3 regions of the Citrobacter enshiensis genome follow, and region 2 is predicted to be linked to each of the others. Evidence: riboswitches for the same ligand, from Rfam matches in the RefSeq annotation. Region 2 holds a riboswitch; each other region holds the start of a gene.
The links. Region 2 has a riboswitch for thiamine pyrophosphate ahead of thiM (hydroxyethylthiazole kinase). Riboswitches for the same ligand answer to the same signal wherever they lie in the genome.
Positions count from the first base shown of each region.

Region 1: another riboswitch for thiamine pyrophosphate. It lies ahead of thiB (thiamine ABC transporter substrate binding subunit); the one in region 2 lies ahead of thiM (hydroxyethylthiazole kinase).
Region 3: another riboswitch for thiamine pyrophosphate. It lies ahead of thiC (phosphomethylpyrimidine synthase ThiC); the one in region 2 lies ahead of thiM (hydroxyethylthiazole kinase).

Region 1 covers NZ_CP119862.1:4,031,838-4,042,647, reverse strand. Annotated here, with positions in the region: gene araB (ribulokinase) at 7-1,716, opposite strand; gene araC (arabinose operon transcriptional regulator AraC) at 2,056-2,901, shown strand; gene P2W74_RS19210 (DedA family protein) at 3,021-3,788, shown strand; gene thiQ (thiamine ABC transporter ATP-binding protein ThiQ) at 3,855-4,553, opposite strand; gene thiP (thiamine/thiamine pyrophosphate ABC transporter permease ThiP) at 4,537-6,147, opposite strand; gene thiB (thiamine ABC transporter substrate binding subunit) at 6,123-7,106, opposite strand; TPP riboswitch at 7,138-7,238, opposite strand; gene sgrR (HTH-type transcriptional regulator SgrR) at 7,274-8,929, opposite strand; gene sgrT (glucose uptake inhibitor SgrT) at 9,023-9,145, shown strand; gene P2W74_RS19180 (sugar efflux transporter) at 9,273-10,451, shown strand; gene leuD (3-isopropylmalate dehydratase small subunit) at 10,498-10,810, opposite strand, start outside.
Region 2 covers NZ_CP119862.1:1,697,618-1,708,427, reverse strand. Annotated here, with positions in the region: gene fbaB (class I fructose-bisphosphate aldolase) at 15-1,067, opposite strand; gene P2W74_RS08180 (nucleoside permease) at 1,319-2,596, shown strand; gene P2W74_RS08175 (ADP-ribosylglycohydrolase family protein) at 2,593-3,597, shown strand; gene P2W74_RS08170 (PfkB family carbohydrate kinase) at 3,594-4,559, shown strand; gene P2W74_RS08165 (GntR family transcriptional regulator) at 4,533-5,279, opposite strand; gene thiD (bifunctional hydroxymethylpyrimidine kinase/phosphomethylpyrimidine kinase) at 5,324-6,124, opposite strand; gene thiM (hydroxyethylthiazole kinase) at 6,121-6,909, opposite strand; TPP riboswitch at 6,943-7,039, opposite strand; gene P2W74_RS08150 (YadA C-terminal domain-containing protein) at 7,717-8,682, shown strand; gene P2W74_RS08145 (hypothetical protein) at 8,748-9,002, shown strand; gene P2W74_RS08140 (hypothetical protein) at 9,002-9,364, shown strand; gene P2W74_RS08135 (hypothetical protein) at 9,487-10,269, shown strand; gene P2W74_RS08130 (hypothetical protein) at 10,275-10,652, shown strand; gene P2W74_RS08125 (hypothetical protein) at 10,652-10,810, shown strand, end outside.
Region 3 covers NZ_CP119862.1:4,576,081-4,586,890, forward strand. Annotated here, with positions in the region: gene P2W74_RS21745 (YjaG family protein) at 1-100, opposite strand, end outside; gene nfi (deoxyribonuclease V) at 143-814, opposite strand; gene hemE (uroporphyrinogen decarboxylase) at 824-1,888, opposite strand; gene nudC (NAD(+) diphosphatase) at 1,928-2,701, opposite strand; gene rsd (sigma D regulator) at 2,799-3,287, shown strand; TPP riboswitch at 3,340-3,449, shown strand; gene thiC (phosphomethylpyrimidine synthase ThiC) at 3,532-5,427, shown strand; gene thiE (thiamine phosphate synthase) at 5,427-6,062, shown strand; gene thiF (thiazole biosynthesis adenylyltransferase ThiF) at 6,055-6,810, shown strand; gene thiS (sulfur carrier protein ThiS) at 6,794-6,994, shown strand; gene thiG (thiazole synthase) at 6,996-7,766, shown strand; gene thiH (2-iminoacetate synthase ThiH) at 7,763-8,896, shown strand; gene P2W74_RS21800 (sensor domain-containing diguanylate cyclase) at 9,239-10,780, shown strand.

The DNA of each region.
Region 1 (10,810 bases), 2.3 Mb from region 2:
GTGTCCTTAATGAGTCAGGGTTGCCTGAGTTTCCGGGGCTTTTGGCGCCGGGGCGGCAGTCGGGAGATAGTGTTGTTCAGCGCTTATCGCCCACTGCTGGTAGCGACGATAAAGCTGTTCAAAACGTTGGGCCTGTTCCGGGCGAGGTTGCAGTGTGTGCTCGACTGCGCTCGCCATTTTGTCCTGCGCGGCAGGAATGTCGGCGTGTACCCTCGCGGCGACGGCGGCAAAAATCGCTGCGCCGAGTGCGCAACATTGATCGGAGGCAACAATTTGTAATGGGCGATTGAGCACGTCGCAGCACGCCTGCATAACGCTGACGTTTTTACGCGCGATACCGCCGAGCGCCATTACGTTATTGACCGCAATGCCTTGTTCGGTAAAGCATTCCATGATGGCGCGTGCGCCAAAGGCCGTGGAGGCGATCAGGCCGCCAAACAGCGCTGGCGCGTCGGTGGCGAGGTTCAGATCGGTAATCACCCCTTTCAGGCGCTGGTTGGCGTTTGGCGTGCGGCGGCCGTTAAACCAGTCGAGCACCACAGGCAGGTGATCCAGCGACGGATTTTTTGCCCACGCTTCGGTCAGTGCGGGTAACAGCTGTTTCTGACTGGCGTTGATCTGATCTTTCAGCTCAGGATGCTGAGCGGCAAGCTGTTCCAGCGGCCAACTGAGAATGCGACCGAACCAGGCGTAGATATCGCCAAAGGCGGATTGACCGGCTTCCAGGCCGATAAAACCGGGCACCACGCTGCCGTCGACCTGCCCACAAATCCCTTTCACCGCACGCTCGCCGACGCTGGCGTTGTCCGCAATCAGAATGTCGCAGGTGGACGTCCCAATCACTTTCACCAACGTATTTGGCTGTGCGCCAGCGCCAACGGCGCCCATATGGCAGTCAAACGCGCCGCCAGAAATCACCACGCCTTCCGGCAAACCGAGGCGCTGCGCCCACTCGGCGCAGAGCGTTCCAACGGGAATGTCGGCAGTAAACGTTTCGGTAAACATCGGATAAGACAAGTGGCGGTTAAGCAGCGGATCAAGTTCGTCGAAGAAACTGGCGGGGGGGAGTCCTCCCCAGCTTTCATGCCACAGTGATTTGTGTCCGGCGCTGCAGCGGCCGCGGCGAATATCCTGTGGGCGGGTGGTGCCGGAAAGCAGGGCGGGCACCCAGTCGCACAGCTCAATCCATGAAACGGCAGCTTGCGCGACGGTGCTATCCTCGCGGGTGACATGCAGAATTTTGGCCCAGAACCATTCGCTGGAGTAAATACCGCCAATGTAACGGGAGTAATCAACCTTGCCCGGCGTATGACACAGACGGGTAATCTCTTCCGCTTCTTCCACCGAGGTGTGGTCTTTCCACAGCACAAACATCGCGTTTGGGTTGTCGGCGAACTCCGGGCGCAGGGCGAGGACATGACCGTCGGCATCAATGGGGGCCGGTGTAGAGCCGGTGCTGTCAACGCCAATCCCAACTACCTCTGCGCGCTGCGATGCGCTGAGTTCAGCCAGGACGGTTTTCAACGCGGATTCCATCGACTCAATGTAGTCGCGCGGATGATGGCGGAACTGGTTATTCGGACCGTCGCAATAGCGCCCTTCCTGCCAGCGTGGATACCACTCTACGCGGGTGGCGATCTCTTCGCCGGTGGCGCATTCCACCGCCAGCGCTCGTACTGAATCACTGCCAAAATCGAGGCCAATTGCAATCGCCATCGTCTTACTCCATCCAAAAAAACGGGTATGGAGAAACAGTAGATAGTGGGGATAAAAACCGTCAGGCAGGATCCGCTAATCTTATGGATTAAAATGCTGTGCCATCGCAAAGTGTGACGCTGTGCAAATAATCAATGTGGACATTTCTGCCGTAATTATAGACACTTTTGTTACCCGTTTTCGTCGCCTCTGATGTGTGCCTTTGTTACAGAATGCTTTTCCCCAGTGGGATTGATGGTCTGTCACTGAAATCGCGGCGGCCGGAAGCGGTGAAATTGAAGGTACCTCATGCAATATGGACAATTTGTTTCTTCACGGAACGCCCGGAGTAATGAGTTTATGGCCGAAATACAAAATGATCCTCTGCTGCCGGGGTACTCGTTTAACGCACATCTGGTGGCGGGGTTAACCCCTATAGAAGCGAACGGATACCTGGATTTTTTTATCGACAGACCGTTGGGGATGAAGGGTTACATCCTTAATCTGACCGTTCGCGGCGAAGGGGTCATCAATAACCACGGGAAACAGTTTATCTGCCGCCCGGGGGATATTTTGCTGTTTCCGCCAGGCGAGGTTCACCATTACGGACGCCATCCCGACGCCAGCGAGTGGTATCACCAGTGGGTCTACTTTCGCCCGCGAGCCTACTGGCAAGAATGGCTGGCCTGGCCAACAATTTTTGCTCAGACGGGATTTTATCGTCCGGATGAGGCCCATCAGCCCCATTTCAATGACATGTTCGGCCAGATTATTAGCGCCGGGCAGGGAGAAGGGCGCTACTCTGAGCTACTGGCGATAAACCTGCTGGAGCAATTGCTATTGCGCCGCATGGAGGCGATCAACGAATCGCTGCACCCGCCGATGGATAACCGTGTGCGTGATGCCTGCCAGTACATTAGCGATCACCTGGCGGACAGCCATTTCGATATAGCCAGCGTGGCGCAGCATGTTTGCCTGTCGCCCTCCCGTTTGTCGCACCTGTTCCGTCAGCAACTTGGCATCAGTGTGTTGAGCTGGCGTGAAGATCAGCGTATCAGTCAGGCGAAACTGTTGCTCAGTACAACACGGATGCCGATTGCCACCGTTGGGCGTAATGTGGGGTTTGACGATCAGCTCTATTTCTCCCGCGTCTTCAAGAAATGCACCGGGGCCAGCCCAAGCGAATTCCGTGCCGGATGTGAATAAAAAGTGAATGATGTGTCTGCAAAAGTGTCATAACCCGTAAACTATTCAGATAAATGATGGCTTGACGAAGTGAGAGAGGGTTTGCAGAATCCCAGCTTCGTAAAACTGACGGGCACACTATGCAAGCATTGCTGGAACACTTTATTCTCCAATCCACCCTCTATTCGTTAATTGCGGTCATGCTGGTGGCATTTCTGGAATCGCTGGCATTGGTCGGTCTGCTCTTACCTGGCACGGTATTGATGGCGGGGCTGGGGGCGCTCATTGGGAGCGGAGAAGTGAATTTCTGGCATGCCTGGCTGGCGGGCATGGTGGGATGTTTACTGGGCGACTGGATCTCCTTCTGGCTGGGGTGGCGCTTTAAAAAACCGCTCCACCGCTGGTCATTCATGAAAAAGAACAAAGCGCTGCTGGATAAAACCGAACATGCGCTGCATCAGCACAGCATGTTCACCATTCTGGTCGGGCGTTTTGTGGGACCCACGCGCCCGCTGGTGCCGATGGTGGCGGGAATGCTGGATCTGCCGATCGCGAAATTCGTCGTGCCCAATATCATTGGCTGCGTGCTGTGGCCGCCTTTCTATTTTTTACCGGGGATCCTGGCCGGTGCGGCGATCGACATTCCCGAGGGCATGCAGAGCGGCGGTTTCAAATGGCTGTTACTGGCCACGGCGCTGCTGCTGTGGGTCGCAGGCTGGTTGTGTTGGCGGTTGTGGCGTTTCGGTAAGGCTGCCCCCGATCGCCTGGCCTCCTTTTTGCCCCGTGGCCGCTTGTTGTGGCTGACGCCGGTGCTCCTCGCTATCGGGGTGATGGCGCTGGTGGCGTTGCTACGCCACCCACTAATGCCGGTCTATCTTGATATTCTGCGAAAAGTCGTGGGCTACTGAGGTCGGTTTATGCCGGATGGCGGTTTCACCTTATCCGGCCTACTCGCCGCCATCCGGCAATGCTATTTATGCTTTAATCCCCAACAGCGCCGACGCGCTGGAATGACCGCTTAACAGTTCATCCGTGGTTCCCTGCCACGCGATGCGTCCGTCGGCCACCACGATGGAACGTGTCGCAATGCGCGCCGCGTCCTCTATGCTGTGAGACACCATCAGCAGCGTCAATTGCCGTTCGCGACAAACGTCGCTGACCAACGCCAGCATTTCCTGGCGCAGGGCGGGGTCGAGTGCGGAAAACGGTTCGTCGAGCAGCAATATCGGCTGTTCGCGGACCAGGCAGCGCGCCAGTGCCGCACGTTGGCGCTGGCCGCCGGAAAGCTCGCCCGGTAAACGCGCCATCAGGTTATCGATCCCCATCTGACGGGCAATGTGCTGAATTTTCTCCCGCTGGAGCGCATTGAGCTTCAGTCCCGGATCAAGCCCAAGACCGATGTTTTGTTGCACCGTGAGATGGCTGAACAGGTTGTTTTCCTGAAACAGCATCGAGACCGGGCGACGGGCTGGGGGCGTGGTGGTGTGATCCTCGCCTCCAATCAGCAGAGTACCGCTGGCGGGCGCGAGGAATCCCGCAATGAGGTTCAACAAGGTGCTTTTCCCGGCGCCGCTGGGCCCCAGCACCGCCACCTGTTCGCCGCGTTCCACAGAAAGCGTAAAACGCATCGGCAAATGGTGATAAAGCCAGGTGATATCAGTCAGAGTTAACATGTCGCCCCGGTAGTTTTTCAATCACGGTAAAGAGCATAAAGCAGAGTATCAGCAGCAATAGTGCCGTTACCGCACCGTCCTGACTGCGGTAAGAGCCAATCTGCTGGTACAGATAAAATGGCAGCGTGCGGAAATCATCGTTGCCAAACAGGGCGACGACACCAAAATCGCCAATCGAAAGCACGCAGGCAAACGCCAGTGCCTGCGCCAGCGGCCGTTTCAGCGCGCGCAGTTCTACTACTTTCAGACGTGACCATCCCTCGATCCCCAGCGACTGGCACAGCATACTGTAACGTGCCGTCACGTCTCGCATTGGGTTTTCCAGCACTTTCAGTGCGTAAGGTATCGCCATTAACGCATTGGTGAAAATCACAATCCCGTCGGCCGACTCCGGCAAACCGATGCTGTTGTTCAGCAGCAGAAAAAAACCTGTCGCCAGGACGATGCCGGGCATGGCAAGAATCAACATGCCGCTCAATTCCAGTGTCTGACCTGCCAGCACCTGTTGCCGCGCCCGCAGTTCGCGACTGCTCCACAGCAGCATCATGGTCAGAACCACGCACAGCAAACCGGCGGCCAGTGCGATCCGCAGCGATGTCCACAGGGCCTGCCAGAGTACAGGCTGTACGAGCACATCCAGCAAATGGCGGTTGAAACCGTCAACAATGACCGCCAATAGCGGAGGCAACAGCAGCAGCAACGCCAGAATAATCAGCGCCGCGTCGGTCAGGCGGCTATGCAGGCGATCGTCCGGATCGCGCCAGCCTTGCACCAGCGTCGTCCCCGGCGCAATGGCCTTACTTAAACGCTGGCTGAGCAGCACCAGCGCCAGGCAGCATGTCATCTGGATCAACGCCAGTATTGCCGCCCGCGCAGGATCAAAGTCGTAACTGAGGGCCTGATAAATCGCCAGCTCGATGGTGGTGGCCTGGGGACCGCCGCCGAGTGAGAGAACGGTAGCAAAGCTGGCGAAGCAGAGCATAAAAATGAGCGCTGCCACCGGAGGGATCTGCCGACGCAACCACGGCCACTCCACAAAGCGGAAAAAATGCCAGCCGCGCATGCCTAGCTGCGCCGCAAGCTGTCGTTGTTCGCCGGGGATATTTTCCAGCGCCTGGAGCAGCAAGCGGCTGGCCATCGGCAGATTAAAAAAGACGTGCGCCAGCAGAATGCCCTGCAACCCGTAAGGCGAGAAATGCCACTCTAGCCCCAGCGCTTGCCAGAGTGTGGCGAGCCAGCCCTGGCGGCCGTAGACGCTGAGAATACCGAAAACGGCGACCAGTACCGGCAGAATCAGGGTCATGGCGCACAAGCGTAATAACGCCAGACGACCGGGGAAACGGCGTCGGTAAAGCGCCCTGGCAAGGAAAATCGCCGGGACCACCGACAACAGCGCCGAGAGAAACGCCTGCCAGAACGAAAAACGCACCACGTGCCACAGGTAGCTGTCCTGCCAAAGCGAGAGCCATTCTCCCTGCGGCGCGTTAAGCCAGAGCGCCAGAAATGCCGCCAGGGCGACGACCGCCATCAACGTGGCGGCGGAAAGCCCTGGTATCAGCCAGCCGGGAATTAACGGCTGACGGCGCGTTGCCATTCGCTGATCCATGCCTGACGTTGGGATGCCACCTCAGCAGGAGTGAACTCCAGGGTGGTGGCCGGTTTGGCCAACTGATCAAACCCGGCGGGCAGAGTGACGCGGGTGACAGGGTACATCCAGTTGCCGGTGGGGATGGCGTTCTGGAATGCCGGAGAAACCATAAATTTGAGGAATTTCTCTGCCAGTTCCGGCTGCTTGCTGGCGGCGGTACGCGCGGCGACTTCTACCTGCAGATAGTGGCCTTCGCTGAAGTTTGCCGCAGCGTAATGGTCTTTTTTCTCTTCGATAATGTGATACGCCGGAGAGGTGGTGTAGCTCAGAACCAGGTCGCTTTCCCCTTTCAGGAACAGGCCATAAGCTTCGCTCCAGCCTTTGGTGACGGTGACCGTTTTGGCCGCCAGTTTTTGCCAGGCTTCGGGGGCTTTATCGCCATAGACTTTCTGCATCCACAACATCAGTCCAAGACCCGGCGTGCTGGTACGTGGATCCTGATAAATCACGCGCCATTTCTGGTCGCTTTCGACGAGCTCCTTCAGGCTTTTAGGCGGGTTTTTCAGCTTGTTTTTATCATAAACAAACGCGAAGTAACCGTAATCGAAGGGGACAAAGGTGTCGTTCTGCCAACCGCCAGGTACGTTGACTGCGTCGGGGGCAATGCCGCTTTTCGCAAACAGTTTGGTTTGCGTGGCGGCGTCGAGCAGGTTGTTGTCCAGCCCGAGTACCACATCCGCTTTGCTGTTCTTCCCTTCCATGCGCAGGCGATTAAGCAACGAAACGCCATCTTCCAGCGCCACCATTTTCAGTTCGCACTGGCAGTCGGCTTCGAAGGCTTTCTTGATGGTGGGACCGGGTCCCCAGTCGGCGGCGAAGGAGTCGTAGGTGTACACGGTCAGGACCGGTTTAGCGAAGACCGGTGCAGCACACAGCACCAGTAAGGGAAGACATTTTTTTAACACTTTGCACCTCAGTAAAAGAGTGGCAAAGGACTTGAGCGTTAGCCTCAAATCCCTTCGCCGGCGTTATCCGGATCAGGTTCGACGGGTATTTTCTCAGCCCGCGCACATGGCGCAGCACCCCGTTGAGAACGGCACATTGTAATGATTACGTGAAGAAATCAAAAGGATTAAGGATCCGGTGGGGCAAACCACGCCGATTTAAAATCGAACCAGCCGAGCGTGTTCATCCGCAAGCCGCGCATACTGCGCTGTCCCTGAATGATCAGCCAGTGGTGAATAAGCGGCACAATCGCTTTGCTGGCGAGCAACTGTTGGCACCACGCGGCCAGATTCATCTCGCCTGCGTGCCACTGCGCGGCATCTTCTTTCCAGTCTCGCGGGATACAGTTTTGCAGCAGAGGCACTTCGCATAAGTGAGCGAACAGTGAGAAATCGAGCGGCAACGTAAAGTTGGCGCTGTTGAGCCAGATGTCGCTTTCGATCTCGCCTGCGTGCCACTGATCGTAGTCGATCTCCTGGATGTTCAGGTGAACCTGATGCTCTGCCAGCAGGGCGCTCATGATCTGGGCGATAACCCGATGTTCAATGTGTTCGCGATAGTACGTCAGCGTCAGGGTTTCCAACCCGGCAGGTTTTTCACCGCGCCCCGGCCGGGCATGGTGCCAGCGGGGCAGTAATCCATAGGCGGGGAACCACAGGCGCTGGTACTGCTCATCGGCGTGGTAAAGCAAATGGGTGGGAGAAAGCACGTGGCTTGCCCACTCTCTGACGTGCTGATTGGCGCCGCGATGGGTTCGCGCATCAAAGAGTAAATAGTAACAGCCTTCTTCAAGACGACTTTCAATGGCCTTTTCACTTTCTACAGTGCCTTCGAGCATCAAGCCGCATGCCGGTTCTTCGCTAATGTCCGGCAATACCCAAACGTTCACTTCATCAATGAGCGCCCGATAGCCAAAGTAATCATCAAAGGCGTGGATCTTCAGTTGATTACGCGTATTGCGTATGACGGCATACGGACCTGTGCCTATCGGATGGCTGGAAAAATTGTTCAGGGTTTCCCATTCTCGCGGCAGGATCATCGCCGGAACCTGGCCTAACAACCACGGAAGCCAGCGATCGGGTTGCGAGAGATGCACATCCAGCGTCCAGGCTGTCGGAGAGACAATCTGCGTAATATGCGAGTAGAGCGGCAGGGTGTTGATGCGCGTGAGAGACGCCACCACATCTTCCATTTCCAGCTCTCGCCCGTGGTGAAAGTGAATCCCCGGTCGCAGAAAGAATCGCCATTGCAAAGGGGAAATTTGCTGCCAGTGATGGGCAATATCGGCTTCCAGTTCCCCATTTTCCTCATTTACGCGGGTTAACGCGCTGAAGATTTGCCGGACGATGTGGGTTTCAGAACGGCGTAATGCGCTACCCGGCAGCAGGTTGTGCATCGGTCGATAGTAAAGCACGCGCAGGATATGTCGGCCCTGGCGGAAGCTGCGGCCCAGATGCGAGACCAGCATTTGCCGTACGGCTGTTTTGTCACCGACTAATTGCACCAGCTGGTCTATGCGATCCTGCTCCAGCAGGTCCTCCGCCCGCTGTTGTTGTAGCGCAAGTCCGGTATAGAGAAAGCTCAGGCGTGAGCGTTTACCGCGACCGACTTCGCCTTCCCAGGTCAGCCAGCCGCGCGCCTGCATCGTGTTCAGCAGCGTGCGCATATGGCGGCGGGAGCAACTTAGCAGTTCCGCCAGCTCATTCAGCGTGGTGTCTTGCGTTTTTCCGTCACAGCATTGCCAGAGACGGATGAACTGTTGTTGCAGACGACCTGAAGACATAAAAGAGGAACTCCTGCGCAAAACTCAGCAATTTTATAATCCCCATATTAGGTCAATAATGGATTTCGATGAAGCAATATGGAGAGGTCGTCTATGCGTCCGTTTTTTCTGCACTACTTTACCGCGACAGAAGGGTGGTCCTGGTTGGCTTGCCTGAGCGCGCCGCAGCGCTTAAAGATGCTCGAAGAACTGATGCAATGGGAGGTGACAGCCTGATCTCTGAGTTCCAAATTGCAGACATCATGTGTGACTGAGTATTGGTGTAGGCTCTGGCCTAAAATCACCCGCCAGCAGATAATACCTGCTGGCTTTTTTCGTTTCGGCAGCGCGAATAAGGAACTGTATGCTCTGGATTATGACGATGGGACGGCGTCTTAATGGTGTTTACGCGGCGTTCATGCTGGTTGCTTTTATGATGGGCGTGGCAGGTGCGCTTCAGGCGCCGACGTTGAGCCTGTTTTTGAGCCGCGAAGTGGGGGCGCAGCCGTTTTGGGTCGGGCTGTTTTATACGGTAAACGCCATTGCCGGGATCGCGGTGAGTCTGGGGCTGGCAAAACGTTCGGATAACCGGGGCGACCGCCGTCGACTGATCATGTTTTGCTGTCTGATGGCCATCGGTAACGCGCTGTTGTTTGCGTTTAATCGTCATTACCTCACGTTGATTACCTGCGGTGTACTGCTGGCATCGCTGGCGAATAGCGCCATGCCACAGCTGTTCGCGCTGGCGCGGGAATACGCTGACAGCTCAGCGCGGGAAGTGGTGATGTTCAGCTCGGTGATGCGTGCCCAGCTCTCGCTGGCGTGGGTGATTGGCCCGCCGCTGGCGTTTATGCTGGCGCTGAATTATGGCTTCACCACGATGTTTGCTATCGCGGCTGGGATCTTTGCCATCAGCCTGGTGCTGATTGCGTTGATACTGCCTTCGGTGGCGCGTGTTGAACAACCCGCCGATGCGCCTGAAACGCCGACCGGCGGCTGGCAGGATAAAAATGTGCGCATGCTGTTTATTGCGTCCACCTTAATGTGGACCTGCAATACCATGTACATCATTGATATGCCGCTCTGGATAAGCAGTGAACTAGGATTACCGGACAAACTGGCGGGGATCCTGATGGGGACGGCGGCAGGGCTGGAAATCCCGGCGATGATCCTCGCGGGCTATTATGTGAAGCGCTTCGGAAAGCGGCGCATGATGATCACGGCGGTCGCGGCAGGCGTCCTTTTCTATCTTGGACTTATCTTTTTTCACAGCCATGCGGCGTTGCTGGTGTTGCAACTGTTTAATGCGGTGTTTATTGGCATTATCGCGGGCATCGGGATGTTGTGGTTTCAGGATCTGATGCCGGGGCGGGCGGGGTCGGCAACAACGTTGTTCACCAACAGTATTTCAACGGGAGTGATCCTGGCCGGAGTTATCCAGGGCGCGGTAGCGCAAAGTTACGGGCATTTTGCCGTCTACTGGGTGATTGCGGCAATTTCTGTGGTGACGCTGGCGATGACCGGACGGGTAAAAGATGTATAAAAATGCCGGATGAGACGCGTTGCGTCGTCATCCGGCATCATCAGTATTAGCGTATAAACGCCGGTTGCTTCTCTTCGTATGTCGTAATGGCGTCTTCGTGTTGCAGCGTCAGCCCGATGCTGTCCAGACCGTTCATCATGCAGTGGCGGCGAAACGCGTCGAGCGTGAAGGGGTAGGATTTATCTCCCGCTTTAACCACCTGAGCCTCCAGGTCCACGTCGAATGTGATGCCCGGATTCGCCTGCACCAGGGCAAACAGCGCATCCACGTCCGCATCGCTTAACTTCACCGGCAGCAGCTGATTGTTGAAGCTGTTGCCGTAGAAAATATCTGCGAAGCTGGGGGCTATGACCACTTTG
Region 2 (10,810 bases):
AGGAATGCGTGACATCAGGCGATGGTCACTTTGCTGTCGAGATAGACATCCTGTACGGCATTGATCAATTTCACACCGTCCGCCATCGATTTCTTAAAGGCTTTGCGCCCCAGAATCAGACCCATACCACCAGCACGTTTGTTGATGACAGCGGTACGTACGGCATCACTGAGATCGGTCTCTCCTCCTGCGGCACCGCCGGAGTTAATCAGCCCCGCACGCCCCATGTAGCAGTTCGCCAGTTGGTAACGCACTAAATCGATGGGGTTATCACTGGTCAGCTTGCTGTAGACACGATCGTCGGTATAGCCGAAGTTAACCGCTTTATAGCCGCCGTTGTTTTCCGCCATTTTCTGTTTGACGATGTCCGCACCAATGGTAGCAGCCAGGTGGTTGGCCTGCCCGGTCAGGTCAGCAGACACATGGTAATCCACGCCGTCTTTCTTGAAGGCTGAATTGCGCAGATACGCCCAGAGCACGGTCACCATTCCCAGTTCATGCGCACGCTCAAAGGCAGCTGAGATCTCTTCAATCTGACGGCGTGACTCTTGCGAACCAAAATAGATGGTTGCGCCGACCGCCACCGCGCCCATATTGAATGCCTGCTCGACACTGGCATACAACGTTTGGTCAAAGGTATTGGGGTAACTCAGCGTCTCGTTGTGGTTGAGTTTCACGAGGAACGGTATGCGGTGCGCGTAGCGTCGAGAAACCGACGCCAGCACGCCGTAAGTGGAGGCCACACAGTTACAACCCGCCTCGATCGCCAGTTCCACAATGTTCTTCGGATCAAAATAAAGTGGATTCGCCGCAAAGGACGCCCCGGCAGAGTGTTCTACCCCCTGATCGACAGGTAAAATAGAAAGATACCCGGTCCCTGCCAGACGCCCGGTGTTATACAGCGTCTGCATGTTACGCAGGACGGCGGGCGGGCGATTATTATCAACCATCACGCGGTCAACGTAGTCATGTCCGGGCAGATAAAGTTGGTCAGAAGGAATGGTCATACAACGATGCTGTAAAAGGCTGTCGGCGTCTTTGCCAAGCAACTGCGCAATATCAGTCATAGCTATGCTCCCGTCATTCCGATTGCGTATCGGAGTGTGTATTGTCCTGACCCGCCTTTTGCGGGCAGCCATAAGCCTGGTATCAGGTGGGCATTTTTTCCAACTTTAACGCACTTTTCAGCGCTATCTGCTGGCACGATTCACGTACGAAAAAGTGTTACAGCGGTCAAAATTAAAGCCCAAAGGTATTTTAAAGGTATTATTAAATGGTAGTGTCTGAGCGTACCTTACCTGTCATGAAGGATTTAAAGATGAAAACTACAGTGAAGCTGTCGTTCATGATGTTTGTTGAATGGTTTATCTGGGGCGCCTGGTTCGTCCCTTTGTGGCTATGGTTGAGTAAAAGCGGTTTTACCGCCGGTGAAATCGGCTGGTCTTACGCCTGTACCGCCATTGCCGCCATACTTTCCCCTATCCTCGTCGGTTCGTTAACTGACCGCTTTTTCTCCGCGCAAAAAGTCTTAGCGGTACTGATGTTTGCAGGCGCCGTGTTGATGTATTTCGCCGCGCAGCAAACCACGTTCTCCGGTTTCTTCCCGCTGCTGTTGGCCTACTCTCTCACCTATATGCCGACCATCGCGTTGACCAACAGTATTGCGTTTGCCAACGTAGGGGACGTTGAAAGCGACTTTCCGCGCATCCGCGTCATGGGGACGATCGGCTGGATAGCCTCCGGTCTGGCCTGCGGATTCTTACCGCAGATGCTGGGTTACAGCGATATCTCGCCGACCAACATTCCGTTGCTTATCACCGCTGCCAGCTCGGCATTGCTGGGCGTCTTTGCCCTCTTTCTGCCGGATACGCCGCCAAAAAGCACCGGCAAGCTGGATCTCAAAGTTATGCTGGGTCTGGATGCGCTAATCCTGCTGCGTGATAAAAACTTTCTGGTCTTCTTCTTCTGTTCATTCCTGTTTGCCATGCCGCTGGCGTTTTACTACATCTTCGCCAATGGCTATCTGACGGAAGTGGGCATGCAAAATGCGACCGGCTGGATGACGCTTGGGCAGTTCTCTGAAATCTTCTTTATGCTGGCGTTGCCTTTCTTTACCAAACGTTTTGGTATTAAAAAGGTTCTATTGCTTGGTCTTATCACCGCCGCCATTCGCTATGGATTCTTTATTTACGGCGGCGCAGAGGAATACTTCACTTACGCCCTGCTGTTCCTCGGCATTCTGCTTCATGGCGTGAGTTACGATTTCTACTACGTGACAGCCTACATTTATGTCGACAAAAAGGCGCCAGTTCATATGCGTACGGCGGCTCAGGGCCTGATTACGCTCTGCTGCCAGGGGTTTGGCAGCCTGCTGGGCTACCGCCTCGGCGGCATGATGATGGAAAAAATGTTTGCGTATAAAGAGCCTGTAAACGGCCTCACCTTCAACTGGGCGGGCATGTGGACATTTGGCGCGGTGATGATCGCGGTGATTGCTGTCCTGTTTATGATTTTCTTTCGCGAATCCGATAAGGAAATCACCACCATTAACGTGGACGATCGCGATATTGCACTGACACAAGGGGAAGTAAAATGAAAGCTGAACGTATTCTCGGCGCTCTTTACGGGCAAGCATTAGGGGATGCGATGGGAATGCCGTCGGAGCTGTGGCCAAGAACGCGCGTGAAAGCACATTTTGGCTGGATTGACCGCTTCCTGGCGGGTCCAAAGGAGAACAACGCCGCCTGTTATTTTGCCAGGGCGGAGTTTACTGACGATACGTCCATGGCGCTGTGTCTGGCGGATGCCTTGCTCGAATGCGACGGGAAAATTAATCCTGACGTGATCGGACAAAACATTCTGGCGTGGGCGGAACGCTTCGATGCTTTCAACAAAAACGTACTTGGCCCAACGTCCAAAATTGCGCTTAACGCCATCCGTAACGGTAAACCTGTGGCTGAGCTTGAGAACAACGGCGTCACTAACGGTGCTGCGATGCGCGTCTCACCGTTAGGCTGCCTGTTACCGACCCATTCTCTGAATACCTTTATTGATGAGGTAGCGTTGGCCTCCAGTCCAACGCATAAGTCCGATCTCGCGGTGGCAGGCGCCGTGGTGGTCGCGTGGGCGATTTCTCGCGCCATTGATGGCGAGTCCTGGGAGGGAATTGTCGACTCACTGCCTGCCATCGCCCATCACGCACAGCAAAAACGCATCACCACCTTTAGCGCTTCGCTCTCGGCCCGTCTGGAACTGGCGTTGAAGATCGTTCGTGAGGCCAACGGCGTTGAATCCGCCAGCGAACAGCTTTACCAGGTCGTCGGCGCGGGCACCAGCACCATTGAATCCGTGCCCTGCGCCATCGCGATGGTGGAGCTGGCGCAGACCGACCCGAATCGTTGCGCGATCCTTTGCGCCAACCTCGGCGGCGATACCGACACCATTGGCGCGATGGCGACCGCCATTTGCGGCGCATTAAACGGTATTGGGGCTATCTCCCCGGACCTGAAACAAGAACTGGATGCAGTTAATCAGCTGGATTTTGCTCGCTACGCCACCGAACTGGTGCGTTTGCGTCAAATGCGGGAGGTAGCATGAATGCTGCGCACCTGCGAGATCTGTTGCCGACCCTGACCACCCGTCGCCCTGTCACCGTGGTTGGCGCGGCGGTGATTGACGTGATTGCCGATGCCTGGGCTCTGCCCTGGCGCGGCTGCGACATTGAGTTAAAACAACAGGGTGTGCATGTTGGCGGCTGCGCGCTGAATATCGCCGTGGCCTTAAAACGTCTGGGGATTGAAGCCAGCAATGCCCTACCGCTGGGCCAGGGCGTATGGGCGGATATTATCCGTAACCGAATGGCAAAAGAGGGTTTACAGAGTCTGATCGACAACGCCGAAGGTGATAACGGCTGGTGTCTGGCCCTGGTGGAGCCTGATGGCGAACGCACCTTTATGTCATTCAGCGGCGTAGAAAACCAGTGGAATAGCGACTGGCTGGCGCAGTTGTCCGTCCCCCGCCAGAGTTTGCTCTATCTCTCCGGCTATCAGCTCGCCGCCCCTTGCGGTGAACGGCTGGTGTGCTGGCTGGAAGGTCTGGACGACGTGACGCCTTTTATCGATTTCGGCCCACGTATCGGCGATATTCCAGAGGCATTAATGTCACGGATTATGGCACTGCGTCCTCTGGTGTCTCTCAACCGCCAGGAGGCGGAAATCGCCGCCGAACGCTTTGAACTCAGTACCGAAATGACCGCCTTTGGCGCAGCCTGGCTGGCGCGATTTTCCGCGCCGGTGGTCGTGCGCCACGATAAAGACGGCGCATGGTTCTTCAGTCAGCACGCTGCGGGCTGCGTCCCGGCGTTTCCGGTCGAGGTCGTAGACACAATCGGCGCGGGAGACAGCCATGCCGGAGGCGTGCTGGCCGGACTGTCATCCGGCTGGTCACTGGCAGATGCCGTACTGCTCGGCAACGCAGTGGCATCCTGGGTGGTTGGGCATCGCGGGGGGGATTGCGCGCCGCTGCGCGAAGAACTACTCCTCGCACACAAAAACGTATAGATCGCTGCGACAGTAGCTGATGCTGTACTCAATGGGCCGCTGTTGTTGATCAAGCGCCACCTGCTTTATCACCAGCACCGGCACTTTGCTGTCCATCTGAATATGTGACTGAAACTCGGCATCCGGCATACGAGCACTCACGCGAGAACGCGTACGCTGGGGAAAAATGTGCTGGCTGCGAAAATAGTCATACAGTGAGACGCCAATGGCATCCACGTCATGAATAAGATGCACCGGCACCCATGATTCTTCGATGGAAACCGCGTCCTCATCCACATAGCGAATGCGTTTTAGCAGGAAGACCTCACTTCCGGTCGCGATCGCCAGTTGTTGCGCCACCTCGTCCGGGCAGGTAACTACGCGTTTATTGACCCACAGCGTATCGGGCTTTTTACCGCGTAGGACCACCTGCTGAGAAAAACCACGTGCCTCTTTCAGGGAATACTCAAAAATATTGTTGATTTGCGTCCCATATCCGCGCGCACGGGTCACCACCCCTTCTTCTTCCAGCGATTGCATCGCTTTACGAACCGTAATTCGCGAAACGCCAGTCAACTGGCTAAGATCACGCTCACCAGGCAAAATATTGCCATGTTCAAGAATACCGCTGCGCACAGCATTCTTGACCGTTTCTGCAAACTTCATGTAAAGCGGCGTATTATCCGCCGCTGAAATTCGTTCGTTCAGTTGCGCAATCAGCCGGGTATGCGATTGTTCCATTTATCTTTTTCCTGGCAGACGAGTCTGTTGCCAGTATACTACCATTACCACCATGCGTGGAAATGATGTACCGGCCCAATCCCCTCGCCCACTTCCAGCGTATCTGCCTGAGCCAGCGCCGCAGAAAGCCAGATTTTTGCCTCCTGCACCGTTTCGGCCCAATTTTGGTGGCGAGGACGAAGCGCCGCCAGCGCCGCCGACAGCGTACAGCCCGTGCCATGGGTGTTTTTGGTGTTCACTCTGGGAGCAGTAAAACGCATCTCCCCTTCGCGCGTAAACAGCCAGTCCGGGCTTTGCGCATCATCCAGATGTCCCCCTTTCATGAGCACAGCGCCGCAGCCCATCGCCAGCAGCGCGCGACCCTGCTCCCGCATTTCCCGCTCGCTTCGCGCATGCTCAGCGTTCAGCAGCGCTGCGGCTTCAGGTAAATTTGGCGTAATAATGGATACCTGCGGCAACAAGCGGGTTCGCAGCGTCTCGATGGCGGAAGGCGAAAGCAGCGGATCGCCGCTTTTTGCCAGCATGACGGTATCCAGCACCACATTTTTCACCTGATGGCGCTGTAAACGTTCGGCCACCGCCTCTACGATATCGGTTTCCGCCAGCATACCGATCTTGGTGGTATCAATTCGCACATCGTTGAACACAGAATCAAGCTGCGCCGCGACAAAATCAGGTTCGATTCGGTAGACCGACTGAACGCCGCGCGTATTTTGCGCGACTAACGCGGTAATGACTGAGCAACCATACGCACCGAGTGCCGAGAATGTTTTCAGATCGGCCTGAATTCCCGCACCGCCGCTGGGATCCGTGCCAGCAATGGTTAAAGCATTTATCCGTTTCATGCATATTCCTCCGCGTTCAGGTTATAGAGAGCATCAAGAAAAGCGGGAATAAAACTGCCAGGTCCCTGACTGCGGGCGGTTGCCAATTGTCCGGCTTGCTTCATCCAGCTACAGGCGGAGGCGACATTGTCCAGCGTATTCCCCGGCAACGCACAGCAGGCGGCAACCACCGCGGATAAAGCACACCCCGTTCCCACGACACGCGTCATCAATGGTGAGCCACCGGTGACACTGACTGCACGTTGACCATCGGTCACATAATCCACCTCTCCCGTCACCACCACGACACTTCCGCACTGACGCGCCAGGGCTCGCGCTGCGGGTAACGCCGAGGTTGCTGTATCGGTCGTGTCCACTCCGCGCCCGCCCGCAGACATTCCGGCAAGCGCAAGAATTTCAGATGCATTACCGCGAATAGCGGCAGGTTGCAGCGCCAACAGATTCAGGCAAAAGCGACGACGGAAATCGAGCCCGCCCACGGCGACAGGGTCAAGCGTCCAGGGGGTATTGGCAATGCGCGCCTGCTCCACCGCCGTGCGCATGGCTTCAGCGCGCGCCTGTGTCAGTGTTCCGACATTAATCAGTAGCGCACTCGCGATAGCGGCAAACTGGCCCGCTTCTTCAGGTTCAATCACCATGGCAGGCGAAGCGCCTAACGCCAGCAATGTGTTCGCCGTAAACGTTTGTACGACGTCATTCGTCATACAGTGCGTGAGGGGAGAAAGTGTTCGAAATTGGTGCAAGGTGTGAGCCGCCAGAGCGCGGCTGTGCAGGTCAGGCTGCATGTTCAGCTCCTGCCCGCGTGAAGAAGATGAGACACGAGCAGTGTCAGACTTCCCTACGCTGGCATTATCCAGATCAGGTGGTACGGGTATTTCTCAGCCTTCACAAAGAAGGGCACCCCGAGTCGTTGAGTAGTACAAATCTCTTTAATATTAACAGAGTAAGGAAAGCAGTACGCGATTGCAAGCCCTTGCTCACAGCCTGACATCCTCGCTACGCCATTAGCAGCCGGAGGGTGAAAGTCGTAAATTACGCCAGCAAATATCACGCCCATTTCACCGTAAATATCTCATCCGGTAAACGCCTTCAGGCATTCGCTAAACGGTAAAGATGACGTTATTGAGCATGGTATCTGTGATTAATGTTATGTATATTTTTCACATATCAATATCACTTGTTCTACTTTAAACAACCTAATAAAACCACTCTATCTAAAATATTAACACCATGCATAACCAATAAACCCAAAATGTTGTAGGAAAAATAAAGCAGCAAAAGGAAATAATAACCTACATTACATAATCTCATTCTTAGATTAAATATAATTCACTCCCTCCACTCTTTATTCTCTTATCTTCTATTGATCTGGGTAACAGCAGATTTTTACACCTCACACCTTTAGCTATTCGTGCCATACGTGATCTGCGTCAAAGTTTAACCTATCACGTTGCTGGATAGTTTATTCGCGTTACTAAAAAAGGAAATTAGTCACCACTCGGTAAGATATTGTCTGGAAGAGACAAAGATCGTCTCAACGCTTAAAAATAAGAGTAATAACACTTATGTTAATTTCTTGTAGGAACGTTTAAATGAAATTTGTTAAATCTGCGGTTTCTGTTGTTGTTTTTAGCGCCATTGCCATTTCTTCTGCTCATGCTGCCAGCGTTGGTTATATCGGTACGATAGATGGTACAAATACCTTTATCGCTGTTAAAGGGGTTGATGAGTCTGTTAAAACATACGACCTGGATCAGATTCAAAATAATACCAATCGCATTACGTCTGTCGATGCTGATTTAAATAGCACGAAAGATGCAGTCATTGTCGTAAACCAGAAAGTGGACGATGTTCAAACACAAGCCGATTTACACACGGGTCAAATTGCCTCTAATAATCATCAAATCGGTATTTTATTTAACACCAAAGCGGATCAGAGCACTGCTGATAGTGAAACGGCTAACCGTGTGAGTGGGGATAAGAATTTGCAAACGCAAATCACCACCAACAAATCCGACCAGCAGCAAGTGAATCATGCGTTGTTGAATCAAAATATTCATGAAGATACACGCATCAAAGCACTTGAAGACGCCCCTAAACCAAAAGATGGCAAAGATGGACGTGATGGTGTCACCACCACGGTGACGAAAGTCGATAGCGCGACGCAATCGAAAGTCGCCGGTAATAGCCAGGCGATTGCCGCTACCGCTAAGCAATCGGCAAATGTCGCGCAAGACCTTCAGGATGCGAAGCAGTTTTTCACTCAACAGCAAGCCAGCAGCAATGCGCAGTTCAATTCGTTAAAAGATGAAGTCGACAGTAACAAAAAAGAGGCTCGCAGCGGCGCTGCTTCAGCAATTGCGATTGCTTCAATGCCACAGGTTCAGGCAAGCCAGGCCATGATGGTTTCTGCGGGTGTGGGTTCTTTTAAAAATGAGCAAGCGTTAAGTGTTGGTGCATCGTTCCACGCAGGCAGTAACACCATTATCAAAGCAGGAATTAGCGATTCAACCAATAATGATTTTGCGATGGGCGCGGGTGTAGGCATCGGTTTCTAATAATAACAATCCCCCTTATAAAACAGGGGATGATATGAAGGCATATTTCAAATAGATAAAGGTATATGATGAAAGGTATTCTTATTCTGGCCACCGTGTGCTCTATTCTGAGTGGCTGCTCTACCTCCGCTTCTCGTATGGCGGCATGTGAGTCGCAAGGCGTCAGTCGTGATGCTTGCTATATTGCAGATCAAAACCGTCAATCGGCGATTAACGCCGCAGCGGAGAAACAAGCGTTAGAAAACGCCAACGCGCTGTACAGCAATAAAACTGACCAGACTCACCACCATCGCAAAAGCGCCAACAGCGAGGGTTATTAATGAAAACGCTGATTGTATCTATAGTTCTGGCTACCCTGGCCACCTCTCCGGCTTTTGCTATCAGTCATTCTTATCGTGATAAGCTGGCGAAATCTGGCTGTACGCAAGTCGAGGATGCGGCCGGTACTTGTGGTAATCACCAGGCTGTTTCTGATAGCCAAACAATCATCAAGCACTATGACGGCTTAAAAATCATCTGGAAAATTAACGAGAGCGTCACGGTCGATGGTAAACCGGCGGCGGTGATTGAATCCGGTGGATACGGTGCCACATGGCAACAAGGGATCTATAAAATCATCACTTATAAAAACCATAAAATTGCCGTAATGAAGAATGACCAATTTGCTGGATATGCAAAGTAAGTAATATCAGGCTTAAGGACAAACCACCATAAAACACTTTATTGAATGCTTTTTTAATACATATCGACCTCTGCTACTCTTTGCATAATAAAATAATATCTATTTTTGGTAAGGTTAGTGAAATGATACAGCCCATTTACATTAATGCGCTCGTGAATTCTGTTTCTGAGCGTAATAGAAAAATTAAATTCGAACCTAATAGCCTGGATCTTTTTAACGTCTCTGAATTGTTCCGAGTCTTCAATCAGGCTAAAGTAGAGATCAACGGCGATAATATAAAAGCACTCGAACTGGCTACAAATCTGATGCTTGATAACTTTGAACAAAGTGAAAACTTTGTCGCTATCAATAATGATTACTGGTGCAATAAGATATACTTCAACTTATTCCTGAAAGCGTGTAGCCCACTCTATGCCGACGGGGTGAATGAAATTGAACACAATGGCGCGACTACATACCGCGACATTGCGATTGCGTTAAGCAAACAATACTCCGTCTATTGCCCTTGTGGTAATGATCGTGAAGCCTATGTAGCATACTGTATTTTTTGTTTATCCGAGATATTCAAAAAACTTGATAGCATTTATGATTTTGTTATTGCCCATCTTTTGCATTTTGATAAATTATCGGATTCAGCTAACCTTACCCCAGAAATGAGCAGTCAATTTGTTGATAAATGTTGGCAAATTTCATTTCAATCCATTAGTAGCATGTTGGAGGAACAAAATAAAACTGATCCTTCATATCACGATGTTGACAGTTTTTACATTCGTTATCGTAATGTTATTGGCGTTATAAAAGAAGGGACTGAGCATCTGGCGGAGAGTTTACAACCTCAACGGCCTCAACCACCTGAAAAACCGGCTAAATATGGTTTCCTGAATCATTTATTTAGAGGGAAATGATCAACATGAGGCGTTTGATTGTCGCCTGTTTAATGACAGCATATATCAACGTGCTTGCCGCACCTGCTGCTTTTACTGTTGTGTATAAATGCAAAGATACGGGAGCTAAGTTAGTCGTTAATTCTGGATGGGGTGAAAGTCGTGCCTTAGCGACTAACAGTGCTGGAAGCTATGAAATCAACGGCAAGATCGCTACTACTTCCGCTACGGGTTTAGGCGGGTATATAGAAATAGCCAGAAGCGCCGATAATAAAACCTTCTATGAAGTTATTACTGATGAAGATGGGAAACATTCCATCAGTGCGGGTAACTATCCCTCCTCCACAATCTGGGGCAATGATTGCCCTATCATAGCAACCTTAGATCATACTAAAGGCGAGTAATGAAACGTTTAATTCTGGCGGTTCTTGTGGCATCTTCTTTTGCGGTTAATGCTGCAGACAACGCGGTATTGAAGGTGATTGCTGATGCAGCAAAAACCCCTCTTTGGAATTCATGGGTAGAATATAAAGAAGAATTTTCAAAATCTTCATGGGTTTTT
Region 3 (10,810 bases), 2.0 Mb from region 2:
CGTAGTTGGGGTACATGCGTTCGCACAAACAGGCCATAAAAGTGACATGTTGCCAGCTTTCCAGCTTCTCAAGGCGCAGATGAATCGGGTTTTGTAACATGATGAGATCTCGAAAACGATAATTAGCGGAAGTGTACCTGAATCAAGGCTGAATTTCTTGCCAACGCGCAAATGCCGGACGGTCCGACGCCACAGCGTCTGCCCAACGCGTAGGCTCAGGTAAGCGATACCCTTTCGTACAGCGTTGTACCCATGCCAGGGCGCTGTCCAGCCCAACCCGATGCCCGGTAGAAACAAACAGCGGATTGCAGCGCGCTTTGCTACGCCAGACCCATGCCAGTTGCTCGCCCTTATCCATTAACGGCGCCAGAGCACCGGGTTCGGCAGAGAGAGGGTCAAATTTGCCGCACAGCCGTTTTTTCGCCACGCCGATGGTCGGCACATCCACCAGCAGCCCAAAATGGCTGGCAACGCCGAGGCGACGCGGATGAGAAATACCGTGACCATCGACAAACACTAAATCAGGCTTTTGCGAGAGTTGTTCCCACGCGGCCAGCAGCGCGGGATATTCACGAAAGGAGAGAAAACCAGGAATATACGGCATGGTGGTGGCGATACGCGCCACCTTGTACTCCACCAGTTCAAGCGAAGGATACTTCAACAGCACCATTGCGGCTCGCGTCACTTCACCGCCCTGCTCAAACCCAACATCAGCGCCTGCGATCAGATCCGGGGGATCGTTATCCAGACGATCTTCGCGGGAAACCGATGCAGCCAGTTCACATTGTTGAGCGCGTAGCGACGCGAGATCCATGCCGATCCCTTACTGGTGATACTGCGCTGAAATCCGGTGTACTGCCTCCACAAAGGTGCCAGCATGTTCTGGCGGCACATCCTGGTGAATGCCGTGCCCGAGGTTAAAGACGTGGCCTTCACCCTGGCCGAATCCCGCCAGAATCGTCGCGACTTCTTCTTCAATACGCGCCGCAGGGGCATACAGCATGGAGGGGTCCATATTCCCCTGCAGCGCCACTTTGTGTCCTATGCGACGACGCGCATCGGCAATGTCTGTGGTCCAGTCGAGCCCCAGCGCATCACAGCCCGTTTCCGCCATCGCTTCCAGCCATTGGCCGCCGCCTTTGGTAAACAGCGTGACCGGCACACGACGCCCTTCATTCTCACGCAGGAGACCATCGACAATTTTATGCATGTAATAAAGTGAGAACTGCTGATAATCGCGCCCGGTCAGCACGCCGCCCCAGGTATCGAAAATCATCACCGACTGCGCGCCCGCTTTGATCTGCGCATTGAGATACAGCGTGACGCTTTTCGCCAGTTTATCGAGCAGTAAATGGAGCGCTTGCGGGTCTGCATACATCATCTTTTTAATGACGGTAAAGGCTTTGCTGCTACCGCCTTCCACCATGTATGTCGCCAGCGTCCATGGACTGCCGGAAAAACCAATCAACGGGACTTCGCCTTTCAGTTCGCGACGAATAGTACGTACCGCATTCATCACGTAGCCCAGTTCATCTTCGGGATCAGGGATTGGCAGTTTATCGACGTCGGCTTTGCAGGTCACCGGCGCGGTAAAGCGCGGGCCTTCTCCGGCTTCAAAGTAAAGCCCCAGGCCCATCGCATCCGGAATGGTCAGGATGTCCGAAAAGAGGATCGCCGCATCAAGCGGGTAACGGCGCAGCGGCTGGAGGGTGACTTCGCACGCCAGCTCGGCATTTTTGCACAGTGACATAAAATCGCCCGCTTGTGCACGGGTGGCTTTATACTCCGGGAGATAACGGCCTGCCTGCCGCATCATCCATACAGGGGTGATATCAACGGGCTGGCGCAGCAGCGCACGCAGGTAACGATCGTTTTTCAGTTCGGTCATTTTTACATTCCTTTAGCGTTATGCGCCCAGTGTATCATGTCACTCGTACTCTGCCCGACACATTGCCACCGTATCTTCGATCAACCGACGTGCGACAGTGCCCGGCGGCGGCAGTAACGGAAGATCGTCATAACGGTACCAACCCGCGTCCAGTAACTCCTTCGGATCGATCACAATCTCCCCGCTGTCGTACTCCGCCATAAACGCCGTCATGAGCGACATCGGGAAGGGCCACGGCTGAGACGTGACATAGCGCAGGTTCTTCACTTTAATACGGCTTTCTTCCATGACTTCACGCGCCACCGCTTGTTCCAGGGTTTCCCCCACTTCAACAAATCCGGCCAGCACCGTATGCACACCATTGCGATGGCGGGTATGTTGGGCGAGCAAAAGGGTGTCATCCCGGCGAATAGCCACAATAATACAAGGGGCTATTTGAGGGTAATAGCGTTCGCGGCAATGGCTGCACAACATGGCCCATTCGGTTTTACTCGGGTACATCGAATGACCGCAGTAGCCACAGAATTTATGCGAACGGTAAAACTCCGCCAGTTGCACGCCGCGCCCGGCCAGTTGAAACAGGCCGACATCCTGATCGATAACCTGCCGTACGGATCCCATATCATGGCGGCGATGCTGCTGTACCAACCAGACGGGTTCGCCTTCCCACTCCCCGATCTGGAGTGCGCGCTGCCCCGTCAGATCAAAACTTGCCGCTTCGCCATGTGGCAGCTCTCCGCGAGGTAGCCATATTTTTTGCTCATGACTGACAATCCACCAGCCGCTGTCTAATTTTTCAATTATACGATCCATATCTCTTGCGCTACCTTTGCTTCACAGGCATGTTGTTTACATTATTTTTACATTTTTGAGTGAGCAGTTTTTTGAATCTAAACTTGCGGAGTCAATCATGTTAAACCAGCTGGATAACCTGACAGAACACGTCAGAGGAAGTAATAAACTGGTTGATCGCTGGCTACATGTACGTAAGCATCTGCTCGTGGCTTACTACAATCTGGTTGGCATTAAGCCTGGCAAAGAATCGTATATGCGCTTAAACGAAAAAGCGCTGGATGATTTTTGTCAAAGCCTGGTCGATTACCTTTCCGCCGGACACTTCAGTATTTATGAACGTATTCTCCATAAATTGGAAGGTAACGGGCAGCTTTTAAACGCAACGAAAATCTGGCCATTGCTGGAAGCCAATACCCAATGCATTATGGATTACTACGACTCCAGCCTGGAAATGGCCATCGATCATGATAACTACCTTGAATTTCAAAAGGTTTTATCAGATATCGGCGAAGCGCTGGAATCCCGATTTATCCTTGAAGATAAGCTAATTATGCTGGTCTTTGACGCGATGCACGACAGCGCCAGGGATAAACGTCCTGCTTGAGTTCGACGCTATTAACGCGTAACTTACTTTTATCGCCCCCTTTAGCGGGGGTTATTTCTTGTCGGAGTGCCCAGTGTGAAAGCACGGGCTGAGACCGTTAATTCGGGATCCGCGGAACCTGATCAGGTTAAAACCTGCGAAGGGAACAAGAGTCAATCTGCTATTGCATCGCCATTGCGGCGATCGTCTCTCTTGCTTCATCCGTCGTCTGACAAGCCATGTCCTTACTTTTTTGGAATGAGCTATGTCTGCAACAAAATTAACCCGTCGCCAGCAACGCGAACACGCCCAACACTTCATCAATACGCTGGAAGGCACCGCCTTTCCGAACTCCAGACGGATCTATATCACCGGCTCGCAGTCGGATATCCGCATCCCAATGCGCGAAATCCAGCTTAGTCCGACGTTAACCGGCGGCACAAAAGACCATCCACAATACGAAGAAAACGAAGCCATTCCGGTGTATGACACCTCGGGCCCGTATGGCGATCCTGATATCGCGATTAATGTTGAACAGGGTCTGGCAAAACTGCGTCAACCGTGGATTGACGCCCGCGCCGATAGCGAAGCACTGACCGACCGCAGCTCTGCCTATACCAAAGAGCGTCTGGCCGATGACGGCCTCGATGAACTGCGTTTTAGCGGCCTGTTAACGCCGAAACGTGCCAAAACCGGAAAATGCGTCACGCAATTGCATTATGCGCGCCAGGGTATCGTCACGCCGGAGATGGAGTTCATCGCTATCCGTGAAAACATGGGGCGCGAGCGCATTCGCAGTGAGGTGTTACGCCACCAGCATCCAGGCGAAGGCTTTGGCGCACGCCTGCCGGAAAACATCACCCCGGAGTTTGTCCGTGATGAAGTGGCCGCCGGACGCGCGATTATTCCTGCGAACATTAACCATCCGGAATCTGAGCCGATGATTATCGGCCGCAACTTCCTGGTCAAAGTAAACGCCAATATCGGCAATTCGGCGGTCACGTCTTCCATCGAAGAAGAAGTCGAAAAACTGGTCTGGTCCACCCGCTGGGGGGCAGATACGGTGATGGACCTTTCAACGGGCCGCTATATCCACGAAACCCGCGAGTGGATCCTGCGTAACAGCCCGGTGCCGATCGGTACTGTGCCGATCTACCAGGCGCTGGAGAAGGTCAACGGGATCGCCGAGGATCTGACCTGGAAAGCCTTCCGCGATACGCTGCTGGAACAGGCGGAACAGGGGGTGGATTACTTCACCATCCACGCAGGCGTGCTGCTGCGCTACGTGCCGATGACCGCTAAACGGCTGACCGGGATTGTCTCGCGCGGCGGTTCGATTATGGCGAAATGGTGCCTGTCCCATCATCAGGAAAACTTCCTCTACGAGCACTTCCGCGAGATTTGCGAAATCTGCGCCGCCTACGACGTTGCGCTCTCTCTCGGCGATGGCCTGCGTCCTGGCTCAATTCAGGATGCCAACGACGAAGCGCAGTTTGCCGAACTGCACACCCTCGGTGAACTGACCAAAACCGCCTGGGAATATGACGTGCAGGTGATGATCGAAGGCCCAGGGCATGTCCCGATGCAGATGATCCGCCGCAACATGACCGAGGAACTGGAGCACTGTCATGAAGCGCCGTTCTACACCTTAGGCCCATTGACCACTGATATCGCACCGGGTTATGACCATTTCACTTCCGGGATTGGCGCGGCGATGATTGGCTGGTTTGGCTGCGCGATGCTCTGCTACGTCACCCCGAAAGAGCACCTCGGCCTGCCAAACAAAGAAGACGTGAAACAGGGGCTGATTACCTACAAAATCGCCGCGCACGCCGCCGACCTGGCAAAGGGCCATCCGGGCGCACAAATCCGCGATAACGCCATGTCGAAAGCGCGTTTTGAATTCCGTTGGGAAGACCAGTTTAATCTGGCCCTCGACCCGTTCACCGCCCGCGCGTACCACGATGAAACGCTGCCGCAGGAATCGGGCAAAGTCGCCCACTTCTGCTCAATGTGTGGGCCGAAGTTCTGCTCGATGAAAATCAGCCAGGAAGTTCGCGACTACGCCGCCGCACAAACCATTGAAGTGGGCATGGCAGACATGTCGGAGAACTTCCGTGCCAAAGGCGATGAAATCTATCTGAAGCGGGAGGAAGCCTGATGTACCAGCCTGATTTCCCAACTGTCCCTTTCCGTCTCGGACTTTATCCGGTGGTGGACAGCGTACTCTGGATTGAACGCCTGCTGGAGGCGGGCGTGCGCACGATTCAACTGCGGATTAAAGATAAGCGCGATGAAGACGTCGAAGCGGACGTTATCGCCGCGATTACGCTGGGGCGTCGTTTTGACGCCCGGTTGTTCATCAACGACTACTGGCGACTGGCGATCAAGCACAACGCGTACGGTGTCCATCTGGGTCAGGAAGATCTCGAAACCACCGATCTGAAGGCGATTCAGGCGGCAGGGCTGCGCCTTGGCGTCTCGACCCATGATGATATGGAAATTGACGTGGCGCTGGCCGCGCGTCCTTCGTATATCGCGCTGGGGCATGTCTTCCCAACACAAACCAAACAGATGCCCTCCGCCCCGCAAGGGCTGGAACAGCTGGCACGCCATATTGAACGTCTGGCTGATTATCCTGCCGTCGCCATCGGCGGGATTAGCCTTGAGCGCGCGCCTGCGGTACTGGCTACCGGTGTCGGCAGTATTGCCGTCGTCAGCGCGATTACGCAGGCAGCAGACTGGCGTGCTGCCACCGCGCAGTTGCTGGAGATCGCAGGAGCTGGCGATGAATGATCGTGACTTTATGCGCTACAGCCGCCAGATCATGCTTGGCGATATCGCGATTGAAGGGCAGCAAAAGCTGCTCGCAAGCCACGCGCTGGTCATCGGTTTAGGCGGATTAGGCTCGCCCGCCGCGCTCTATCTTGCGGGTGCGGGCATCGGCACGTTGGTTCTGGCTGACGATGACGATGTGCATCTGAGCAACCTGCAACGGCAAATCCTCTTCACCACCGATGATATCGCCCGCCCAAAATCGCACGTCACGAAGCAGAGGCTGGCGCGCCTCAACCCGGATATTGAACTGGTGGCGTTACAGCAACGGCTCACCGGCGATGCGCTTCGACACGCGGTAGCAAATGCTGATGTGGTGCTGGATTGTACCGATAACATGGCCACCCGCCAGCAGATCAACGCCGCCTGCGTCGCGCTCAATACTCCACTGATTACCGCCAGCGCCGTTGGTTTTGGCGGTCAATTGATGGTTCTGACACCCCCCTGGGAGCAGGGTTGTTATCGCTGCCTGTGGCCGGACGACGAAGAACCGGAACGCAACTGCCGTACCGCAGGCATCGTTGGGCCAGTGGTCGGCGTGATGGGCACATTGCAGGCGCTGGAGGCCATTAAACTCCTGAACGGCATGGAAACGCTCACGGGTAAACTGCGTCTGTTTGACGCCAAAACCAGCCAGTGGCGCAGCCTGGCGTTACGACGCGCCAGCGGCTGCCCGGTATGCGGAGGGCAACATGCAGATTCAGTTTAATGATCAGCCGATGCAGTGCGCCGGGGGAATGTCTGTTACCGACCTGCTGAATCAGCTCGACCAACTCAAGCCTGGTGCCGCGCTGGCGCTGAATCAACAGATCCTGCCGCGCGAACAGTGGGAACAGCAAATCGTGCAGGACGGTGATCAGATCCTGCTTTTTCAGGTTATTGCCGGGGGCTGATATGTTACGTATTGCAGATAAAACGTTCGACTCACATCTGTTCACGGGGACCGGGAAATTCGCCTCTTCATCCTTAATGGCAGAGGCGATTCGTGCCTCCGGCAGCGAGCTTGTGACGCTGGCGATGAAGCGCGTTGACTTGCGTCAGCACAACGACGCTATTCTGGCACCGCTCATCGAAGCGGGCGTCACGCTGTTGCCCAATACCTCTGGCGCCAAAACGGCGGAAGAGGCCATCTTTGCCGCGCAATTAGCGCGGGAAGCGCTGGGCACTCACTGGCTGAAACTGGAAATTCACCCCGACGCGCGCTGGTTGCTACCAGACCCGATAGAAACACTGAAAGCCGCCGAGGCGCTGGTCAAGCAAGGTTTTGTGGTGTTGCCCTACTGCGGGGCCGACCCGGTGCTGTGCAAACGTCTTGAAGAGGTCGGCTGTGCCGCCGTGATGCCACTCGGTGCGCCGATTGGTTCAAATCAGGGGCTGGAAACCCGCGCCATGCTGGAGATTATTATCCAGCAGTCAACCGTGCCGGTCGTCGTCGATGCGGGGATCGGTGTCCCTAGCCACGCCACACAGGCCCTGGAATTGGGTGCCGACGCCGTGCTGGTGAACACGGCGATTGCGGTGGCTGACGATCCGGTGATGATGGCGAAGGCCTTCCGTTTGGCGGTGGAAGCGGGCATTCTGGCGCGTCAGGCCGTACCGGGAAGACGTAGCGCACATGCTCACCCCACCAGCCCGTTAACCGGATTCCTGGAGACATCGGCATGAAGACGTTCACCGACCGCTGGCGCGAGTTGGACTGGGACGATATCCACCTGCGCATCAACAGCAAAACGGCTGCTGACGTCGAACGGGCGTTGAACGCCACGCAACTGAGTCGCGATGACATGATGGCGCTGCTCTCTCCTGCTGCAAGTGCGTACCTGGAGCCGCTGGCACAACGGGCGCAACGCCTCACCCGCCAGCGGTTTGGCAATACGGTCAGTTTTTACGTCCCGCTCTATCTTTCCAACCTTTGTGCCAATGACTGCACCTATTGCGGCTTTTCGATGAGCAATCGCATCAAGCGCAAAACGCTGGATGACAATGAGATTTCCCGTGAATGTGAAGCCATTCGTGCCCTGGGATTTGAGCACCTGCTGCTGGTAACCGGAGAGCATCAGGCGAAAGTAGGCATGGACTACTTTCGCCGCCATCTGCCGGCCATCCGCCGCCAGTTCGCCTCTTTACAGATGGAAGTACAACCGCTGTCAGAGGCAGAGTACGCCGAGCTCAAAACCCTGGGACTGGATGGCGTAATGGTCTATCAGGAAACCTACCATCAGGCGATGTACGCACAGCACCATCTAAAAGGGAAAAAGCAGGACTTCTTCTGGCGGCTGGAAACGCCAGACAGGCTGGGTCGTGCGGGGATCGATAAAATCGGGCTGGGTTCGCTGATTGGTCTGTCTGACAGTTGGCGGGTTGATTGTTATATGGTGGCTGAGCATCTGCTCTGGATGCAGAAACAGTACTGGCAGAGCCGCTACTCAATCTCTTTCCCGCGTCTGCGTCCGTGCACGGGAGGGATTGAGCCCGCGTCCATCATGGATGAGCGTCAACTGGTACAAACCATCTGCGCATTTCGCCTGCTTGCTCCGGAGATCGAACTGTCGCTCTCTACGCGTGAATCGCCGTGGTTTCGCGATCACGTTATCCCCCTGGCGATTAACAATGTCAGCGCGTTTTCGAAGACACAACCTGGCGGTTATGCTGATGATCACCCTGAACTGGAGCAGTTTTCCCCGTACGACGCCCGGCGTCCTGAAGATGTTGCCGGGGCGCTGGCAGCGCAAGGATTACAGCCGGTCTGGAAAGACTGGGACAGCTACCTGGGGCGTGCCTCGCAAGCGCGGTGAATCAGATTGTAATCGGCTGAATAGTTTACGAGACAATACGTAATGTGAAAAACGGGAGATAGCGTTCAGACTCCCGTTTTTTTATGTTGTCGATGTCAGCAACGGAAGCTGACCAGGGCGGAATTTTTCTTCCTCATTTTCGCCCTGCCCTCAAACCGCTGTGTAGCACAAAATTCTCTTTACGCCATAAGCAGAGACAATCTTATTTGTTATTAAGATAAATCATCTTTAGCTATATCCCCACAGTTATAATTGCATACATTCTGTCCTGATGTGCGGAACTCTGTTGTCGGCTTTACTCACCTTTTCAGGACTTACACCTTCAGGGATGACTCACAGCCAATGGCACGTCACAATAGAAAACTTTCCTTCACGACCCCCATGTTAGTGAGTTTCGGGGGGATTTTGCTCAGTTTCATTCTGATCGCAATTTTCATCACCTTCACGCAGCGAAAAGATTTCCTGGAGGATTACCACAACATTAACCGCAACTTCACGCATAACCTTGCGGTTAACTATACGGAGACGTTGCTGCGCGAAAACGACTATATCCTCGCGCGTGCGGCAACCTTTTTTTCTCGTGAGGACAAGCTCAATGAAACGGTGAATATCAACCCAGAGGAAGGTCTGAGGTTGCTAATGCAGTTACAGACGCTGATGCCAACCGTCTCTTCCATTTCGCTGGCGGATACCGAGGGCAATTACCTGCGAGCCCCGGAAGTGTTAACCGATGAAAATAGCAAAGCATTTGATGCAAAAACGCGTCCATGGTTTGTACACCAGGCAAAAGCCAGTACATTCAGCCACTATACAAATCCTCACATGGACTACTTCACCCATTACCCAACGGTGGCCATCTACAAGCCGGTCATTTCGCCCGAAGGCAAACTGAAAGGCAGTGTCGCGTTTCACCTTGATCTCACGTCAATGAGTTATACCCTGCGTCAGATGGTTGCCCCTGTTCAGGGTGAATTTTTTGTCGCTGACCGTGATGGGAAAGTTGTGTTGCATCCGGATACTGGCGCGTTATTTAAACAGTATGTCAGTGAAAAGATGATGGACAAGATGACCAGTGGTGAAGGGTATGTTTTAGATTCAGAAAGTAATGTCTGGTACTACTATTACTCTTTTACGAATCCAGACTGGTTTGTCGTTTACCGGGTCTCTGACACCATGCTGATGGATCTCACTCGCCACGAAACCAATATTGTGTCCTGGGGATTCGCGCTGGCAGCCATGATGGTCGTGCTGTTTGGGCTTTATCTGCGGCATACCTCCCGAACGGTATTGATGAACATCATCAACGCCATCAAGACAGGGGATGTGAATCGGGCGCCCCGACTGGAAGCCATGCTCAGTAAGGCCATCGAGTTAAATAAAGAGCGTGAGATGGCCTATGTCCGCCAGGCGACGATTGACGCACTGACTGGCTGCAAAAACCGTCGCGCGTTCGACAGTGACATTGCCGTGCTGATGAACGATCACCAACCCTTCACCCTGGCGCTGGTGGACATTGATAATTTTAAATCTATCAACGACACCTGGGGACATCTGAGCGGCGACATTGTTCTGCGTAACGTAGCCCGCGAAGGCATTCAGGTGATGCAGCCCCGTTCTGTTTCGCTTTACCGTTATGGCGGTGAAGAATTTGCCGTTCTCTTTGCAGGCGATCATGCTAAAGAAGCTTTTACGTTGCTTGAACAATGGCGCACGATCGTCGAGCAGAGAACCTGGCGCGAAGAGAATCTGGTCGTCACCTTCAGCGCGGGTATGAAAGAGTGGAATATGGAATCGCTGGAGCAGTTAATCATCAGTGCCGATGAAGCGCTCTATCGCGCCAAACAACAGGGGAAAAACCGTATCCTGCCAATTCCTCATCTGTAAATATTCTCAAGCACCAGGCCCGTCACGACG